DNA from 2 places in the Pantoea sp. USHLN298 genome. Region 1 is predicted to be linked to the other one. Evidence: predicted binding sites of a transcription regulator. Region 1 holds the regulator's gene; the other holds the start of a gene.
What was found. The regulator CRP, encoded in region 1, controls carbon source genes, mostly activating them, when cyclic AMP is high. The targets are predictions, from matches to a motif close to ATGTGANNNNNNTCACAT.
Positions count from the first base shown of each region.

Region 2: the regulator CRP is predicted to act here: its motif matches at 6,388-6,405, upstream of WFK59_RS09540 (YfcZ/YiiS family protein).

Region 1 is NZ_JBBCRO010000007.1:44,943-55,072, forward strand. Features, by position in the region: gene tauA (taurine ABC transporter substrate-binding protein) at 1-116, opposite strand, end outside; gene WFK59_RS18190 (LacI family DNA-binding transcriptional regulator) at 353-1,333, shown strand; gene WFK59_RS18195 (LysE family translocator) at 1,335-1,937, opposite strand; gene WFK59_RS18200 (hydrolase) at 1,998-3,014, shown strand; gene WFK59_RS18205 (YheU family protein) at 3,019-3,237, shown strand; gene WFK59_RS18210 (phosphoribulokinase) at 3,299-4,168, shown strand; gene WFK59_RS18215 (OsmC family protein) at 4,196-4,600, opposite strand; gene crp (cAMP-activated global transcriptional regulator CRP) at 4,904-5,536, shown strand; gene WFK59_RS18225 (YccS/YhfK family putative transporter) at 5,594-7,669, shown strand; gene argD (bifunctional acetylornithine/succinyldiaminopimelate transaminase) at 7,671-8,891, opposite strand; gene WFK59_RS18235 (aminodeoxychorismate synthase component II) at 8,973-9,548, opposite strand; gene WFK59_RS18240 (putative adenosine monophosphate-protein transferase Fic) at 9,590-10,130, opposite strand, start outside.
Region 2 is NZ_JBBCRO010000003.1:357,512-367,641, reverse strand. Features, by position in the region: gene WFK59_RS09570 (heme lyase CcmF/NrfE family subunit) at 1-1,654, shown strand, start outside; gene WFK59_RS09565 (DsbE family thiol:disulfide interchange protein) at 1,651-2,208, shown strand; gene WFK59_RS09560 (cytochrome c-type biogenesis protein) at 2,205-2,660, shown strand; gene ccmI (c-type cytochrome biogenesis protein CcmI) at 2,660-3,871, shown strand; gene mlaA (phospholipid-binding lipoprotein MlaA) at 4,016-4,780, shown strand; gene fadL (long-chain fatty acid transporter FadL) at 4,856-6,139, opposite strand; gene WFK59_RS09540 (YfcZ/YiiS family protein) at 6,498-6,794, shown strand; gene fadI (acetyl-CoA C-acyltransferase FadI) at 6,957-8,267, shown strand; gene fadJ (fatty acid oxidation complex subunit alpha FadJ) at 8,267-10,130, shown strand, end outside.

The DNA.
Region 1 (10,130 bases):
ACTTTGGCTGGCTCGGCTGACGTCTGATACGCCACGGTGACATTGACCGCATCTGCCCGGAAGGCCAGCAGCGCCAGCGCTGCGGCTAATAACGTTAAACGTGCTGTGACTGCCATGATTATTACCCCACCCTTTTTATGATGGCAGCAGTGTCTCTGGCGGGAATAGTTTCACCAAGGAATTAAAAATTATCCCTAATAGAAATAAGTTCTTAGATCACTATCTGCATAACAAAGTCAAAAAGCGCAAATGCTGAAAAACAGCCGAAGCTCAAAAAATGTCAGGCGCTCACATTCGGCCTGTGTTATTGATATGCGTTCCTGTTTATTGTCTGCAAAGGTCTTTGTGTTCGATGTCGATTGAGAAAGTCGCTCAGCTGGCTGGCGTCTCTAAAGCCACGGTGTCGCGGGTTCTCAACGCCCATCCCGGCGTCAAACCCGATACGCGTGAGAAAGTGCTGTCGGCTATCGCCGCCTGTGACTACCAGCCCAATTTATTAGCCCGGCAACTGCGCACCGCGCAAAGTCACATGTTGCTGGTGTTGATTTCCGATATCACCAACCCATTCTGCTCGCGCGTGGTACAGGGGATTGAGGCCGAAGCAGAGCTGCACGGCTATCACATCCTGCTCTGCCACTCTGCGTCGCAACTCCAGCGCGAAGCCGCCTACCTTACGCTGCTGACCGGCAAAGTGGTGGATGGCGTCATCACGATGGATGCGGCCTCAGGATTGCAGGATCTCCAGAACATCATCGCGGGCGCGCCCTGGGTGCAGTGCTCGGAGTTTGATCCCGCCATTCCGGCTTCCTCCGTCACCATTGATCATCTTGCTGCGGCGCGCGATACCGTGCACTACCTGGCCGGCAAAGGCCGCAAACGCATCGGGCTGGTTAACGGGGATATGCGCTATCTCTATTCACATCACCGTGAACAGGGTTACCGTCAGGCGATAAGTGCGCTGGGACTTGAGTGGTCTGGTGTCGCCTACGCCAGCGATATCTCCACCGAAGCGGGCAGCCAGGCTTTGCAGCAGTTACTCGCGCTGCCGCAGCCGCCGGATGCGGTATTTGCAGTGTCAGATGTGCTGGCGGTAGGCGTGATTCATGCGGCGCTGGAGGCGGGACTGCGGGTGCCGGAAGATCTGGCGGTGGTCGGTTTTGACGGCATTCCATTTACCCGCAGCCTGAACCCGCCGCTGACCACCATCGAACAACCGATGTATCAGCTCGGGGCGCGAAGCGTGCAGCTGCTGTTGCAGAAAATTCGTCAGCCGCACGCGCCGGTGATCCGCGAGGTATTGCCCTGGAGGCGCGTCGAACGCGCCTCCAGTTAACTCAGTGCCAGATGAGCAGAACGCAGGCCGCCGTCAGCAGCCCCATTGAAATATTGAAGATTTTCCAGGCGCGGCGGCTGCGTAAGATACGGCCAATCATCGCGCCGAAGCCCATCCAGATCAGCCCGGACACCAGATTGACGATAAACATGCCGAGACTGATCGCCATCACCGATTGACGATAGGCGTCGCCAGCCAGACTAAAGCTGGCGACCGCGCCCAGTGCCATCAGCCAGGCTTTGGGATTAATCAGCTGCAGTAAGCCACCCTGCCAGAACGGCATCGGTTTAACCGGCACCTGATCGGTATCCAGTTTTTCATAGCTGGCGGTGGCAATTTTCCAGGCCAGCCACAGCAGGTAGAGGCTACCGGCGATTTTCAGCACCAGATGCAGCGAGGGATAGAGCAGAATCAGCCCGCCGACGCCAAACGCCACCATCAGCAGCATCACCTGCATGCCGATCATGATGCCAATCATCAGGGGAAGCGTACGCAGAAAGCCAAAATTGGCACCGCCTGCGGTAAGTAACATATTATTAGGGCCTGGCGTGATCGCGGCGACCCAAAGGAATCCTAACATCGACAAGAAAAGACTGAGTTCCATAGCAATCGGGTGCTCCTCACCCCCAGCAAGCAAAAAACCTATCGAAGCTAACAGTGTGATATGGATCAGACAAGCTTTTACCGAATGAAATTCACCGGACCCGACACCGATCAATTTATCCCGTTAGCGGGTCTGCGCAATGCCCATCTGCAAACGGTGTTGCCCCGTCTGTTGCGGCGGCAGATCAACGTCGATCCGCACTGGCAGCGTCTCGATCTGCCCGATGGCGATTTTGTCGATCTCGCCTGGAGTGAAGATCCGCAGCGGGCGCTGCATAAACCCCGGGTAGTGCTGTTTCACGGGCTGGAAGGCAGCTTCCACAGCCCCTATATCCACGGGCTGATGGCGATCTGCCGCGCGCGTGGCTGGCTGGCGGTGGTGATGCATTTCCGCGGCTGCAGCGGCGAACCTAACCGGCAGAACCGCATCTATCACTCCGGCGAAACCGAAGATGCGCGCTATTTCCTGCACTGGCTGCAATCCCGCTGGGGCCGGGTTCCGACCGTCGCGGTGGGCTTTTCACTGGGCGGCAATATGCTGGGTTGTCTGCTGGGCCAGCAGGGGTCGGATGCGCCGGTTGATGCCGGCGTCATTGTCTCTGCGCCGCTGATGCTGGAACCGTGCAGCATCAGACTGGAGCGCGGTTTCTCGCGCTTTTATCAATACTACCTGCTGGCCCAGCTAAAGAAGAATGCGCGGCGCAAACTGCACGCCTGGCCAGAAACGTTGCCGGTCAATCTGGCGCAACTGAAAGCGTTGCGGCGTCTGCGTGACTTCGATGATGCGATCACCGCTCGCGCCCACGGTTTTATCGATGCCGCTGATTACTATCGGCGTGCCAGCGCCCTGCCCTGGCTGAAACAGGTCGCTAAGCCGCTGCTGATCATTCATGCCAAAGATGACCCGTTCATGAGTGATGAGGTGATACCGCACAGCAGCCAATTATCTGCCACTATTACTTATCAGCTGACCCCACACGGCGGTCACGTTGGCTTTGTCGGCGGGACATTGCGCCAGCCCGAAATGTGGCTTGAACAGCGCATACCCCAATGGATGACCCCTTTTCTGGATACCTGACGTTGTGATTATTCCCTGGCAACAGGTCTCACCTGAGACCCTCGAAAATCTGATTGAAACCTTCGTGCTGCGTGAAGGCACCGACTACGGCGAGCAGGAGCGCAGCCTGAACGAAAAAGTGGCTGACGTCCGCCGCCAGCTGGAAACCGGTGAAGTGGTGCTGGTGTGGTCGGAGCTGCATGAATCGGTCAATATTATGCCGCGCAAAGAATTTCGCGGCTGATGCGCCGATCGGCAATTCATGGTAACAATGCCCATGGCCCGACCTCACAGGGAGCTTTTTTATGTCTGCACGCCATCCGATAATTGCCGTCACCGGTTCCAGCGGCGCGGGAACCACCACCACCAGCCTCGCGTTCCGTAAAATCTTTCAGCAGCTCGATCTGCACGCTGCCGAACTGGAAGGCGACAGTTTTCACCGCTTCACCCGGCCGGAAATGGATATGGCGATCCGCAAAGCGCGCGATCTGGGCCGTCATGTCAGTTACTTCGGTCCGGAAGCCAATGACTTTGGCCTGCTGGAGCAGAGCTTTAAACAGTATGGGCTCAACGGTGAGGGCCAGTCGCGTAAATACCTGCATACCTATGACGAAGCCGTTCCGTGGAATCAGGTGCCGGGCACCTTTACGCCGTGGCAACCGCTGCCGCAAAACACCGATATTCTGTTTTACGAAGGACTGCACGGCGGCGTGGTGACCGCCCAGCATAACGTGGCTGAGCATGTCGATTTACTGGTCGGCGTGGTACCGATTGTCAACCTGGAGTGGATTCAGAAGCTGGTGCGTGACACCAGCGAACGCGGCCATTCGCGGGAAGCGGTGATGGACTCGGTGGTGCGCTCGATGGAAGATTACATCAACTTCATTACGCCGCAGTTCTCGCGCACTCACCTTAACTTCCAGCGCGTGCCGACGGTGGATACCTCGAACCCGTTTGCCGCCCGTGCTATTCCGTCACTGGATGAGAGTTTCGTGGTGATCCACTTCCAGGCGCTGGACGATATCGACTTCCCTTACCTGCTGGCGATGCTGCAGGGATCGTTTATCTCGCACATTAATACGCTGGTGGTGCCGGGCGGAAAGATGGGGCTGGCGATGGAGTTGATCATGGGACCACTGGTGAAGCGACTGGTGGAAGGCAAGCGAATAGAATAAGAGGCCGCAGAGCGGCCCCCGCAGAGATCAGCGTTCGATCACTTCATAGCTGTGGGTAATGGTGACGCCTTTGCCCAGCATGATGGCAACCGAGCAATATTTTTCTGCAGAAAGATCCACCGCGCGTGAGACCGCTTTATCCTGGAGCGCTTTGCCGCTAACGATAAAGTGCAGGTTGATGTGCGTAAAGATTCGCGGCGCCTCTTCACGACGTTCTGAGGTCAGTTTCACTTCACAATCAGCCACATCGTTGCGGCCTTTTTGCAGAATTGAAACCACGTCGATGGCGCTACATCCGCCCGCCGCCATCAGCACCATCTCCATTGGGCTGGGCGCTTTATCACCCGAATTGCCATCCATTAATACCTGATGGCCGGACGACGACTCACCGAGGAATGTCAGCCCTTCTACCCATTTCACTCTTGCCTGCATGATTTTCGCTCCAGAATATGCGGTTTTGCCGTCAGAGTACGCTTTCGCCTGGTAAACAGCAATCCAGAGAAATCCGCTGTTAGCTGAAGCGAGACAACAGAAGACAGTCGGCAAAAGCTGTGCTACAAACAGTGCTGAAAATATTTTTCGTCACCCGATGGCGAAGCCGGGAAGAATGATGCGCACTGCGCCGAATGCAGCCCGAATAATTTCCTGTAAGGGAAACGCTTGAAGCTTTCATCGCCTGACAGGGAAAACTGCCCCCTGTATTTTGGGCACGATTACAACAGAGGATAATAGCGAATGGTTCTCGGCAAACCGCAAACAGACCCTACACTCGAATGGTTCCTGTCCCATTGCCATATTCACAAGTATCCATCCAAAAGTACGCTGATTCACCAAGGTGAAAAAGCAGAAACGCTTTACTACATCGTGAAAGGTTCCGTCGCGGTTCTGATTAAAGATGAAGAAGGCAAAGAGATGATTCTTTCTTACCTGAATCAGGGCGATTTTATTGGCGAGCTTGGCCTGTTCGAAGAAGGTCAGGAGCGCAGCGCCTGGGTACGTGCGAAAACCGCGTGCGAAGTGGCGGAGATTTCCTACAAGAAATTCCGTCAGCTGATCCAGGTTAACCCCGATATCCTGATGCGACTCTCGTCGCAGATGGCGCGTCGCCTGCAGGTTACGTCTGAAAAAGTGGGTAACCTCGCTTTCCTCGACGTCACCGGACGCATTGCTCAGACTCTGCTTAACCTGGCGAAGCAGCCAGACGCCATGACGCATCCCGACGGCATGCAAATTAAAATTACTCGTCAGGAAATTGGCCAAATCGTTGGTTGCTCACGTGAAACCGTGGGCCGTATTTTGAAGATGCTGGAAGATCAGAACCTGATCTCCGCACACGGCAAAACCATCGTCGTTTACGGCACCCGCTAATTCCTGTCACCCACGGCGTGATGGCAACATCGCGCCGTTATTGTTTGTGTTGGGCCGATGTGGCGTCGAATTATTTACCATCCTGAAGTCAATTATGCCTTGCGGCAAACGCTGGTGCTCTGTCTGCCAGTGGCGCTGGGCTGGCTGGCTGGCGACCTGCAAAAAGGTCTGCTGTTCTCGTTAGTCCCCGCCTGTTGCAATATCGCCGGTCTGGATACCCCGCATAAACGTTTCTTCAAACGCCTGATTGTTGGCGGCAGCCTGTTTGCGCTCGGCAGTTTTCTGATTCAGTGGCTGACGCTGCACGCGATTCCTTTGCCGCTGATTCTGTTCGCGATGCCGCTGCTGCTGGGCGTCACCGGTGAAATTAGCCCGTTGCACGGCCGTCTGTTGCCGGGCTCGCTGATCGCCGCCATCTTCACGCTGAGTCTGATTGGCCGTATGCCGATCTACGTACCGCCGCTGCTCTATATCGGCGGCACGCTGTGGTACGGGCTGTTTAACTGGTTCTGGTTCTGGCTGTGGAAAGAGCAGCCGATGCGCGAAAGCCTGAGCCTGATCTACCGTGAGCTGGCCAACTATTGCGACGCCAAATATACCCTGCTGACCCAGCTGACCGATCCGGAAAAGGCCCTGCCGCCGCTGCTGGCGCGTCAGCAAAAAGTGGTCGATCTGATCACCACCTGTTACCAGCAGATGCACATGCTGTCTGCCAGTCGGGATCACAGCCATAAGCGGCTGACCCGTGCTTTTCAGGTGGCGCTGGATCTGCAGGAACATATCTCGGTCAGCCTGCATCAGCCGGAAGAGGTGCAGAAACTGGTGGAGCAGAGCCATGCGGAAGCGGTGATCCGCTGGAATGCCCAGACCATCTCGGCCCGCTTACGGGTGCTGGCGGATAACATTCTCTATCACCAGTTGCCCGATCGGTTTGGCATGGAGAAGCAGCTCGGCGCGCTGGAAAAAATTGCCCGCCAGCATCCTGATAATCCGGTGGGAAATTTCTGTCTTTATCACTTTAACCGCATCGCGCGGGTGCTGCGTACGCAAAAGCCGCTCTATCAGCGTGACCTGATGGCCGATCGCCAGCGCCGTCTGCCGCTGCTGCCGGCGCTGCGCAGTTATCTTTCCTGGCGTTCGTCTGCACTGCGCACCGCCGGTCGTTTTGCCGTGATGCTGATGCTGGGCAGTGCGCTGGCGCTGTTTTTCAATATTCCGAAGCCCTACTGGATTCTGATGACCATTATGTTCGTCAGCCAGAACGGCTATAGCGCCACCCGGGTTCGTATTCAGCACCGGGCGCTGGGCACTTTTGTCGGACTGGTGATTGCCGCCGCCACCTTACGTCTCGCGGTACCGGAGTCGCTGGTGCTGATGATCATGCTGGTGATCACTTTTATCAGCTACCGCTTTACCCGCCAGTTTTACGGCTGGTCGATGATTGGCTTCACGGTGACGGCGGTCTACTCGCTGCAACTGCTGTCGCTGAATGGCGCGCAGTTCCTGCTGCCGCGCCTGATGGATACCCTGATGGGCTGCCTGATCGCCTTCGGCGGGATGCTGTGGCTCTGGCCGCAGTGGCAGAGCGGCTTGCTGCGACAGAACGCCCATGACGCGCTGGAAACTTACCAGGATGCGCTGCGGCTGCTGCTGGGCGCGGAACAGTCGCCGGAGAAGCTCGCTTATCAGCGGGTACGGGTTAATCAGGCGCACAATGCGCTGTTTAACTCCCTGAACCAGGCGATGCAGGAACCGGCTTTTAACGCCCAGTATCTCAAGGATATGCGGCTGTGGGTCACCCATAGCCAGTTCATTGTTGAGCACATCAATGCGATGACGATACTGGCGCGGGAACATACCATGCTGACCGCCACGCTGGCGGAGCGCTATCTGCAGTCGTGCGAAATTGCGCTGCAACGTTGCCAGCAGCGGCTGGAATATGATGGTGCCAGTTCGCAGGTCAATCTGCTGGATGAGCTGGAAAATATTAATGAAGGGCCGGTGACGGTGCTGGAGCAGCATGTGCGCCGCATTCTGGATCATCTGAGCGTGATGCACACCATTTCATCGCTGGCGTGGAGCCAGCGACCACAGCATGGCCGCTGGCTGATCAGACGGTTACGCAAAAACTAAATCAGCCGGCGATCACCTTGCTGACGGCGGTCGCAAAGCGGCGCATACCCTCTTCGATATCGGCGGGCTCGATGATCAGTGAAGGCGCGAAACGCATCACGTCGGTGCCAGCCACCAGCACCATCACGCCTTCCGCGGCGGCGGCATTCAGAATGTCACGCGCCTTGCCGGCGTGTTGCGGCTTCAGCGCCGCGCCAATCAGCAGGCCTTTACCACGAATGTCGCTGAACAGATCGTATTTTGCATCTATCGCCTGCAGCGCGCTGACAAACTGCTGACGCCGGAGATCAACGCCTTCCAGCACCTCAGGGGTATTGATAATATCCAGCGCCGTTTCCGCAATGGCGCAGGCCAGCGGATTGCCGCCATAGGTCGTGCCGTGCACGCCGGGTGCCATAGTCGAGGCGATCTCGTTAGTGGTCAGCATGGCGCTGACCGGAAAACCGCCGCCCAGCGCTTTGGCAGAGGTCAGAATATCGGGCTGCACACCGTAATGCTCATAGGCAAACAGCTTGCCGCTGCGTCCCATGCCGCTCTGCACTTCATCCAGCACCAGCAGCGCCTGATGCTGATCGCACAGGTCACGCAGCCCCTGCATAAATTCCTGCGTGGCGGGCACGACGCCGCCCTCGCCCTGAATCGGCTCAACCACGATAGCGCAGGTGTGATCGTCGATAACCGCTTTCACCGCATCCAGGTCATTAAAGGGAACATGGACGATATCGGCCGGTTTAGGACCGAATCCATCAGAATATTTTGGCTGCCCGCCGACCGTCACGGTAAACAGCGTCCGGCCATGAAAGGCGTTGTGGAAGGCGATGATCTTGCTCTTGAACGGGCTGTGACGTTTGCAGGCGTAATAGCGCGCCAGTTTAAACGCCGCTTCATTCGCTTCGGCACCGGAGTTGGCGAAAAACACCCGATCGGCAAAGGTGGCGCTGATGAGCTTACTGGCGAGACGCAGCGCCGGTTCGTTGGTGAAGACGTTGCTGGTATGCCACAGGGTTTCGCCCTGGCTTTTCAGCGTCTCTACCAGCGCAGGATGGCAATGGCCGAGCGCAGTCACCGCGATGCCGCCAGAAAAGTCGATATACTCTTTGCCCTGCTGATCCCAGACTCGGCTGCCCTTGCCTTTCACCGGCACGAACTGCGCTGGTGCATAAACAGGCAAAATAACGTTATCGAACGTTTCGCGTGTGACCGCAATTTTTTCGGCTGCCATGAGTGACTCCCTTTGAGTGATTGTTGTGCTTCTGTGAAATAATAATCACAAAATATGCATAAAAAATCACTCAAAGGCAAACTATTGCGTCAGGAAATTGTGCAGCAACTGGTGTCCCTGCTCGCTGAGAATGCTTTCAGGATGGAATTGCACCCCTTCCAGCGCCAGGGTTTTATGGCGGATTCCCATGATCTCGTCGGGCTGGCCGTCACGCAGGCTCCAGGCGGTGACTTCAAAGGCGTCGGGTAGCGTATCGCGTTTGACGATTAATGAGTGATAGCGGGTGACGGTGAGTGGGTTGTTGAGCTGGCGGAACACGCCGCTGTTGCTGTGCTGGATCAGCGAGGTTTTCCCGTGCATCACCTGGCGGGCGCGCACCACTTCGCCGCCCCAGGCCTGAGCCATCGCCTGATGTCCGAGACAGACACCCAGCACCGGCAGCCGCCCGGCGAAATGGCGAATCGCCGCCAGTGAAATACCGGCTTCGTTGGGCGTGCAGGGTCCAGGTGAAATCACCAGATGGGTCAGCGGCAGCGCATCCATCTGTTGCAGGGTGATGGCATCGTTGCGCACCACCCGCACCTGCGCGCCCAGCTCACAGAAATATTGATAGAGATTCCAGGTAAACGAGTCGTAGTTGTCGATCAGCAGCAGCATGACGAATCCAGGGTGGTTATCAGCGCCGCTATTCTACGCGGTTACGCCGGCTCGCTCACCACTTTCGCAAAAACCTGCTCCAGCGGCTGCAGGTCACCCGCGACACCGGCCTGATTCGCCGCTAGCCAGTTTTCGGCATCAATCGCTTCCCACGCCAGCAGATAACCCGCATGCAGCGCCAGCTGCTCGAAAAAGATGCGTTGCGCCCGGCCATTGCCTTCACGGAAAGGATGCAGCACGTTGATTTCGCAATAGTAATGCGCAATGCGCTGCACAAACGCATCGCGTGGCAGATCCGCCAGCCCGTTCTCATCTTCCAGCGCCGCCATCAGGGCGTTGCCCTCTTTTTCGATATATTCGAAGTGACAGAAGGGTGTCTCATCACGCCAGATATCAATGGTGCGCAGCTCACCGGCCCAGCTGTAAACATCCTGGAACAGCGTACGGTGGATCAGCCGCAGCCAGGGAAAGCCGGCATTACGCGGACCTAACTCCAGCGTCGCCAGCCGGGCAGCGCTGAAACTCAGCTCGGCTTTACGCAGCTGGGCGGCGTCATGAATATCGAGCAAATTCTTCAGCACG
Region 2 (10,130 bases), on a different contig from region 1:
GCTCAGTAGCTGGACGGTGGCGGTGGCGATCTTCAGTCGCGGCATGCCTCAGGATGCGCTGGCCCGCGTGCTGGCGGTGATGGGAATGATCAACCTCGGTTTCCTGCTGTTTATCCTGCTGACCTCCAATCCGTTCAGCCGGACCTTGCCCGACTTCCCGATTGATGGTCACGACCTGAATCCGATGCTGCAGGATATCGGCCTGATCTTCCATCCGCCGCTGCTCTATATGGGTTATGTCGGTTTCTCGGTGGCGTTCGCGTTTGCTATTGCCTCCTTAATGGCCGGACGGCTTGATACTGCCTGGGCGCGCTGGTCGCGTCCCTGGACTACCGCGGCCTGGGTATTTCTCACCATCGGTATCGTGCTCGGTTCAGCCTGGGCCTATTACGAACTCGGCTGGGGCGGCTGGTGGTTCTGGGACCCGGTGGAAAATGCCTCGTTTATGCCGTGGCTGGCGGGCACGGCGTTAATGCACTCGCTGGCGGTCACCGAAAAGCGCGGCACCTTTAAGGCCTGGACGGTGTTGCTGGCCATTACCGCGTTCTCGCTCAGCCTGCTCGGCACCTTCCTGGTTCGTTCCGGTGTGCTGGTTTCGGTTCACTCTTTTGCGTCCGATCCGGCGCGCGGCATGTTTATCCTCGCCTTCCTGGTGATTGTGATTGGCAGCTCGCTGCTGCTGTATGCGATTAAGGGCGGACAGGTGCGGAGCCGGGTACAAAATGAAACCTGGTCACGCGAATCCTTCCTGCTCAGCAACAACGTACTGCTGATTGCCGCCATGCTTGTAGTGCTGCTCGGCACGCTGCTGCCGCTGGTGCATAAGCAGCTGGGACTGGGCAGCATCTCGGTGGGCGAGCCGTTCTTCAACACCATGTTCAGCTGGCTGATGGCGCCGTTTGCCTTGCTGCTGGGGATCGGGCCGCTGGTGCGCTGGCGTCGTGACCAGCCACAAAAGCTGGCGAAACGACTGGCGCTGGCGCTGATCGTGACGCTGGCGGGCTCAATCCTGATCCCCTGGTGGTTGCAGGATCGTATTGCTGCCATGACCGTGGTCGGTCTGCTGATGTCGCTGTGGATCATTGTGCTGACGCTGCTGGAACTGCATGAGCGCGCCACTCATCGGCACCGCTTCTTTAGCGGACTGCGCCATCTTTCGCGCAGCCACTGGGGCATGGTGCTGGGCCATCTTGGCGTCGGCGTCACAGTGATTGGCATCGCCTTCAGCACCCAGTACAGCGTCGAACGCGATGTGCGCATGAAGGCGGGTGACAGTGTGGACATTCACCACTATCACTTTGTTTTTCGCGGCGTCCAGAACCTGCAGGGTCCGAACTACAGCGGTGGCGCGGGCCTGATTGAAGTCACGCGCAACGGTAAACCGGAAGCGACGCTGCAGGCTGAAAAGCGTTTCTACACCGCCGCGCGCACCATGATGACCGAGGCGGCGATTGACGGCGGCTTCAGTCGCGATCTCTACGCGGCGTTAGGCGAAGAGCTGGATGATGGTGGCTGGGCCGTGCGGATCTATTACAAACCCTTTGTGCGCTGGATCTGGTTTGGCGGCCTGTTAATGGCGCTGGGTGGCCTGTTCTGCCTGTGCGATCCCCGTTATCGCGCCCGCAAAAAAGCGACACCTGAGGAGCTGGCATGAATAAGAAAATCCTGTTTATTCCGCTGGTGCTGTTTCTGCTGCTGGCGGCGGCGCTGCTGTGGCAGCTGTCACGCAATGCCGAGGGCGACGATCCGACCCGGCTGGAGTCGGCACTGATCGGCAAACCGGTGCCGCTGTTCCGGCTGGAAGCGCTGGACCAGCCGGGTAAAGTTTACGATCAGCAGGTGCTGACCGACGGCAAGCCGATTCTGCTGAACGTCTGGGCCACCTGGTGCCCGACCTGCCGCGCTGAACATCACTACCTGAATAGCCTGGCGGAGCAGGGCATTCGGGTGGTGGGACTGAACTACAAAGACGATCGTAACAAAGCGGTCAGCTGGCTGAATACGCTGGGTAACCCCTATGCGCTCAGCCTGTATGACGGCAACGGCATGCTCGGGCTGGATCTGGGGGTTTACGGCGCGCCGGAAACCTTCCTGATCGATGGCAAAGGCATCATTCGCTATCGCCATGCCGGCGATCTGAATGAGCGTGTCTGGCAGCAGGAAGTGAAGCCGTTGTGGATCAAATACAGTAAGGAGGCCGGAGCATGAGGCGTCTGTTACTGCTGGCCTGCGGTCTGCTGTTCAGCTTCAGCCTGTGGGCCACTATCGATACCCTGCAGTTCGATTCGGTAGCGCAGGAAGAACAGTACCGCGATCTGACCGCTTCGCTGCGCTGTCCGAAATGCCAGAACAACAGCATCGCCGACTCAAACGCGATGATTGCGGCGGATATGCGTCTCAAGGTCTATCAGCTGATGAAGCAGGGCCAGGATCGCCAGCAAATCATCGATTACATGGTGGCGCGCTACGGCAACTTCGTCACTTACCAGCCGCCCGTGACGCCATCAACGCTGATTTTGTGGGTCGGACCGGCGCTGTTCGTGCTGCTGGGCGGCGCAGTTATCGTGCTGCGCAGTCGCCAGCGCAAAACCCGCAGTGAGCTGGACGAAGATGAACAACAGCGTCTTGATGCGCTACTCAAGTCAGACAGGAAGCCGTAATGAGTGCATTTTGGATCACCCTTTTACTGTTATTACTGGCGGCCTGTGCTCTGTTCCTGGTCGCGGGCTGGCGGCAACGTCAGACCAGCGCGGGCGATCGCGATCGTCTCAATCAGCGCTTCTATCATCAGCGGCTGAGCGAGCTGGCGCAGGACGAAGAGCAGGGCGTGGTGGCGGAGCGGCCGGTGATGGAGCGGGAACTGCAACAGACGCTGCTGGCCGATATCCCGCCCGCCACTGCGCTGCAGCCGCACAGCAGCAGCCGCTGGATATTAGTGCCGGGACTGATTCTGCTGCTGGTGGTGTCGCTGGGGACTTATCTGAAAGTCGGCGGTCTGACGCAGCTGATCGGCTGGAAGCAGGTAGAGCAAGCGTATCCTGACCTGCGGGCGCGGTTAATGGACCCGGCAGCCAAACCGCTGAGTATGGAAGAGCTGGCACGGTTGCAGCTTGGGCTGCGCAGCGCACTGCAGTCGGAACCGGATAATCTTAACGACTGGACCATGCTGGGCCGGCTCGGCATGGTGCTGAATAACGCCAGCGTTGCCAGCCAGGCGTTTGAACGGGCCCTGCAGTTAGCGCCCAATGATACCGGGCTGAAGCAGGATTACGCCGAAGTGCTGACTCGCTCCAGCGATCCGCAGGATAACCGCCAGGCGGCGCTGCTGCTGCACGAATTGCTTAAAGCTGATGGTCACAACCTGCGTACTCTGGGCCTGCTGGCGTTCAATGCCTTTGAGCAACAGCAGTACGATCAGGCTATTGATGCCTGGCAAACGCTGCTGACGCTGTTACCGGCCAGTGATGAGCGGCGCGCCATGATTGCCCGCAGCATTGAACAGGCTAAAACCGCCGCCGGGCAGCAGAGCAGCCAGCTGGCGCTGACTATCAGCCTGACGCCGCAGGCAGAAAAAATGTTACCGCAAGGCGGAGTGTTGTATATTTCTGTGTCTGATGGTGTCTCGCCGGTGCCGGTAGCCGTGAAGCGCATGCCGCTCAGCCACTTCCCGTTATCGCTGACGCTGGATGACAGCAATGCCATGATGCCGGATCGCCTGCTGTCGGCGCAGCATCAGATCCAGGTCCGGGCGCGAATTTCGCGCGACGGCAGCGCCAACCCCCGGACGGGGGACTGGTCGGGTCTGAGTGCGATCACGCCCTGGGATGGTCATCAGCAGATAGCAGTAGAAATTAATCAACAGCAGCCCTGAGCGCGTGACCGATCACGTTCAGGCGGACCCCGTGGCAACCCCGGCTGACGTGAAGTTAGCTATGCTGATGGGATATGCAGGTTCGTTACCGGGCTGCCGCCTGAAAATGGGCAGACCTTTTTTCATCCGCACAGGGAGAATGGAATGAATTATCGCCTGACCAGCCTGGCTGTCGCCAGCCTCCTTCTGGTAGGTTGTGCCAGTTCGAAGCCAGCGAATGACGAACCCGCTCAGCGCAGCGATCCGTTCGAAGGCTTCAACCGCACGATGTTTAACTTTAACTACAACGTGCTGGACCCCTATGTGCTGCGCCCGGTGGCAGTGGCCTGGCGCGATTATGTGCCGGTACCGGCCCGTACCGGACTGAGTAATTTCCTCGGCAACCTTGAAGAGCCCGCCAGCATGGTCAACGCCATTCTGATCGGCAACGGACGGGATGCGGGCATTCACTTCACCCGCTTCTTCCTGAACAGCGTGCTGGGCCTGGGCGGCTTCATTGACGTGGCCGGTAAAGCCAATCCGGAGCTGGCGCGTGAAGAGCCGCACCGTTTCGGTACCACGCTGGGGCACTATGGCGTCGGATATGGTCCCTACGTAGAACTGCCGGCTTACGGCAGCTTTACCCTCCGTCAGGATGGCGGCGGTTACGTCGATACCCTCTATCCGGTTCTGGGCTGGCTGACCTGGCCGATGTCGATTGGTAAATGGACGCTGGAAGGTATTGAGACGCGGGCGCAATTGCTTGACTCGGATGCGATCCTGAAACAGCAAAGCGATCCTTACGCCTTTATCCGCAACGCCTATTTCCAGCGTCACGATTTCCTGGCGCGCGGCGGCAAGCTCAAGCCGGAAGAGAACCCGAACGCGGCAGCGATTCAGGACGATCTGCAGGATATCGACGCGCAGTAACTTTTCGCCAGCATCGGTTTCTGCCAGTAAAAAGGGCGACTCATTTGAGTCGCCCTTGTAGTTTGCCTTTGCGCATCAGAACTTATAGTTAAAGTTCGCGCCATACAGCCAGGCCTTACCTTCGGAATTAAAGGTATAAGGACCTTCTTTGACCGTTACGTTCTGACCATGCATATAAGAGATACCGACATCGACTGAGGCGTGATCGTCGAAGGCATAGGAGGTACCGGCGCTGAGCCACAGGCGATCCTGATCCGGGATCGAGATTGAGCGCTTATCGGCCGGAACCGGGCTGTCATCAAAGGCGATACCGGTACGGAAGGTCCAGTTCTGGTCATAGAAGTAGGTCGTCCCCAATGCAATACGCCAGGCATCGCGGTAACTCTCATCTTTATAGAACAGGGTCTGGCCGTTAGAACCGGTCGCCTTCAGCTCCTGGAACTGGCTCCAGCTGGTATAGGCCATGCTGTAGTGTACCGCCCACTGCGGCGCCACTTTGTGCCAGCCTGACACTTCCCACATTTCCGGCAGGTTAAGCGTCAGTGCGCCAGGAATGGTTGAACCGTTGGTGCCGAAAGGGATGCCTGACTGCTGCGGATTGTTAACCGCGTTCAGGGCGGAAGGGAGATTACTTTTGTAATCACCATCAAAATCGACTTTTACTTCCGAGCGATAGGTAAAGCCGAAACGGTTATTTTCATCCACTTCATACAGGATGCCGGCGTTCCAGCCGTAGCCCCACTCATCGCCTTTCAGATGGGCGACCTGGGTATCGGCCGGAATACGTAATGCCGCGCCTGATTCACCGGCATAACGCTCGATTTTGGCTTTGGCATAGACGGCATCAAATCCCACCCCAACACTGAAATGTTCATTCAGCCGGTAAGCGGTGCTGAGATTAAAGTTCCCGGTCATCAGGTCCGTTTTACCGCCATAGCCACCGGCGGTGTAACCATTATTAAACTCTGTCGCTAAGCCATAATTGGAGGTGGCAGAAGCACCGATCCACCATTGATCGTTAATCGGCTGAACGTAATGAATATTCGGCACCCACTGATTCGGGGCGATATTATCGGCATCGAGGCTACGACCGCTCTGACTGCGACCGCTGATATTGACATCCGGATCGATATAGACCGCGCCAATAGAGAATGCCGGACGATCCATTAATGCCATCGTCGCCGGGTTACGGCTGGCGGATGCGGCGGTATCGCCCATTGCGCCTTCGCCTGAATATGCGCGACCTAAACCAATCGAAGAAAATTCATTTAACTGAAACCCAGCTGCGTAAACGTGTGAAGAGACAAGTGCCACTGCAGCCGCCACGGCTGACTTTGCAAACAGGTTTTTATGGTTCATGACCACAACCTCATGTGAATTATTATTTAACGTTATTACGTCGCGTAACAAGGGACGGCGGATTGTAGGGACTGATGTAAATCGTACATATCAGACCAGTGCGGAGAGTATAGGTCCGACCTGTGTGCATGTTGCAATATTGTTTTTAAAATATTTCAGGATTGATCGCTTAAAATTCGATCTGCGTAACAAAACTGAGCTGGCGCAGCACAGCATAACCAGTCCAGTTTGTTCTGGATCAAATTTTATTGTGATATTCGTCACTTAGCTACCGCTTCGTGGCGCATCTTTAGCCGAAGAGGTAAAATCTGGCGTATAAAATTGCTTATCCCACCAGACCTATCGTCAGGAGAAAATAATGACTGATGCCATTAAAAAATGCAGTGCGACGGAAACCGCTGCCTGCTGTTGTGTTGATGTTGGCACGGTAATGGATAATACCGATTGCACCGCCAGCTGGTCGGAGTGGTTTGCCCAGCGCACTGAGGCGGAAGCCAAACTGGCCAGCCTGACCGAACGTGCCCGCCAGGTAGAGTCCGATCCCTGTCTGATTGAGGCGCGCTTCAGCGAGGTGGATCAGGGCGTCCAGCTTGATATCGATTTCACCTTCTGCTGCCAGGCAGAAACCCTGATTTTCCAGCTCGGTTTACGCTAACCCGCCCGACGCCGCGTTCAGCGCGGCGTTTTTCATTTTCGTGTTTCCCTTCGCACTTTTTCCCTTTCGATATTGGCGACTCACCCGCTTGTGGTTAACACTGGGATCAGGTCAGACCTCTTCAGGCAATGACGCCACGGTCCCGAGTCACAGGTGAGAACAATGAGCAAAGCGCAGCCGCTGCTGACGCGCGATGGCGAACGCATCGCGATTACCCACGGGTTACGTACCCCTTTTCTGCGCCAGGCGACCGGCTTCCACGGCATTCCGGCGGTGGAACTGGGCCGGATGGTGGTCAGCGAATTGATGGCGCGCAGTGAACTGCCGGTGGAAGTGATTGATCAACTGGTGTTTGGTCAGGTGGTGCAGATGCCGGAAGCACCAAACATTGCGCGCGAAATTGTCCTGAGTAGCGGCCTGAGCGTTCATACCGACGCCTACAGCGTCAGCCGCGCCTGCGCCACCAGTTTTCAGGCGGTGGCTAACGTTTGCGAAAGCCTGATGGCGGGAACTATCTCTGCCGGCATCGCCGGCGGCGCGGATTCGTCATCAGTGCTGCCGATTGGCGTCAGCAAAAGCCTGGCGCGGGCGCTGGTCGATCTCAATAAAGCCCGCAGCCTGCAGCAAAAACTGCAGATTCTGCGCCGCCTGCGTCCGCGCGATCTGCTGCCGGTACCGCCTGCGGTGGCCGAGTATTCAACCGGACTGCGAATGGGCGATACCGCCGAGCAGATGGCTAAAAGCCACGGCATCAGCCGCGAGGCGCAGGATGCGCTGGCGCTGCGATCTCATCAGCATGCCGCTAAAGCCTGGCAATCGGGCGTGCTGCAACAGGAAGTGATGGCGGCGATGGTGCCACCGTGGAAAAAACCGATCGACCAGGATAATAACGTGCGTATGGATGCAAAGGCGGAAGACTATGCCCGGCTGCGTCCGGCATTCGATCGCCAGTATGGCAGCGTCACCGCGGCCAACAGCACGCCGCTGACCGATGGCGCCGCCGCGGTCATTCTGATGCGCGAAGGACGCGCGCGTGAGCTGGGCCTGCAACCGCTGGGCTATCTGCGCAGCTATGCTTTTACCGCCATCGGCGTACAGCAGGATATGTTGCTGGGTCCGGCGTACGCCTCACCGCTGGCGCTGGATCGTGCCGGCGTCACCCTGGCCGATCTGACCCTGATTGATATGCATGAAGCCTTCGCCGCCCAGACCCTGAGTAACCTGCAGCTGTTCCGTGACGAGCGCTTTGCCCGCGAGGTGCTTAATCGGCCACACGCGCTGGGCGAAGTGAATGAAGAGCGTTTTAACGTACTGGGCGGATCGATCGCCTACGGTCATCCTTTTGCCGCTACCGGTGCGCGGATGATCACCCAGACGCTGAACGAACTGCGGCGGCGCGGCGGCGGGTTAGGGCTGGTCACCGCGTGTGCGGCGGGTGGTCTGGGTGCGGCAATGGTTCTGGAGGCCGAATAATGGAACAGAGTGCTTTTCATTTACAGATGCGGCTGGATCACGTTGGCGTCATCACCATCGACGTGCCGGGCGAGAAGATGAACACCCTCAAAGCGGAATTTGCCGGACAGATCACCGCCATCATTGCCGAGGCGCGGCGCGACCCGCAACTGGCGGGGCTGGTGCTGATTTCGGGCAAAGCTGACAATTTTATAGCGGGTGCAGACATCAGCATGATCGATCGCTGCCAGAGTGCCGCAGAGGCTGAAGCGCTGGCGAAGCAGGGGCAGGAAGTGATGGCGGCGCTGGCCGCCTTGCCTTTCCCGGTGGTGGCGGCGATTCACGGTGCCTGCCTCGGCGGTGGGCTTGAGCTGGCGCTGGCCTGCGATGCACGCATCTGTTCTCTGGATGATAAAACCCGCCTCGGCCTGCCGGAAGTCCAGCTTGGCTTATTGCCCGGTTCAGGAGGCACGCAGCGATTGCCCCGTTTGATTGGCGTGCAGCAGGCGTTGCCGCTGATCCTGACCGGCAAAAGTCTGCGGGCGAAGCAGGCACGTAAACTGGGCATCGTTGATGATGCGGTGCCGCAGGCGATCTTGCTGGAAACGGCGATTGCCAGAGTGAAAAAGGGCAAGGTCAGCGGCCGCACGCTGCCGCTGCGCGATCGGCTGCTGCATGGACCGCTGGCGCGTCAGGCGCTGTTTGCGCTGGCAACCCGCCAGACCGCCGCTAAAACCCAGGGCAACTACCCGGCGGCGAAACGCATCATTGAGGTGGTGCGAGTCGGGCTGGAGCAGGGCAGCCGCGCGGGGCATGAGGCTGAAGCACGCGCCTTTGGTGAACTGGCAATGACGCCAGAATCGGTTGCGTTACGCGGTCTGTTCTTCGCAACCACCGCGATGAAAAAAGAGCCGGGCGGTGACGCCACGCCGCGTCCGGTGCGCAGCATCGGCATTCTCGGTGGCGGTCTGATGGGCGGCGGTATCGCCAGCGTCAGTGCGATCAACGCCGGGTTGCCGGTGCGGATAAAAGATATCAGCCTGGCGGGTGTCAACCATGCGCTGAAAACCAGCTGGGATTTGCTGAGCAAAAAGGTGAAACGCCGTCAGATCACGCCGGCTCAGCGTCAGCAGCAGATGGCCCGCATTACCGGCGGCATCGATTATCAGGGCTTCGTCCGCCGTGATGTGGTGATTGAAGCGGTATTTGAAGACCTGGCGCTCAAGCAGCAGATGGTGCGCGAGATTGAATCGCACTGTCAGCCGCAGACCATTTTTGCCTCAAATACCTCTTCCTTGCCGATTGAGGAGATCGCTGCCGGGGCGCAGCGGCCGGAAAATATCATCGGGCTGCACTATTTCAGCCCGGTGGAGAAGATGCCGCTGGTGGAGGTGATTCCCCATCTGAATACCTCTGGCGAAACGCTGGTCACCACTGTAGCGCTGGCGCGCAGCCAGGGCAAAACGCCGATTGTGGTGGCGGATCAGCCCGGTTTTTACGTTAACCGGATTCTGGCGCCCTATATCAATGAGGCAATGCGTTGCCTGCTGGAAGGCGAACCGATTGAACATATCGATCGTGCGCTGGTGAAATTTGGTTTCCCGGTTGGCCCGCTGCAGTTGCTGGATGAGGTCGGGATTGATGTCGGCAGCAAAATTTCTCCGATTCTGCAGCAGGCCTACGGCGAGCGTTTTGCCGCGCCCACTGCGTTTGAGGCGGTACTGAAGGATGGGCGCAAGGGGCGTAAAAACCGCAAGGGCTTCTACCGCTACGATCAGCCACGCTGGCAGCGTAAAAAACCGGATGCGTCGCTTTACGCCTTGCTGAACATTACCCCACAGGCGCGGCAGAGCGAGGCACAGATAGCCGAACGCTGCGTGATGA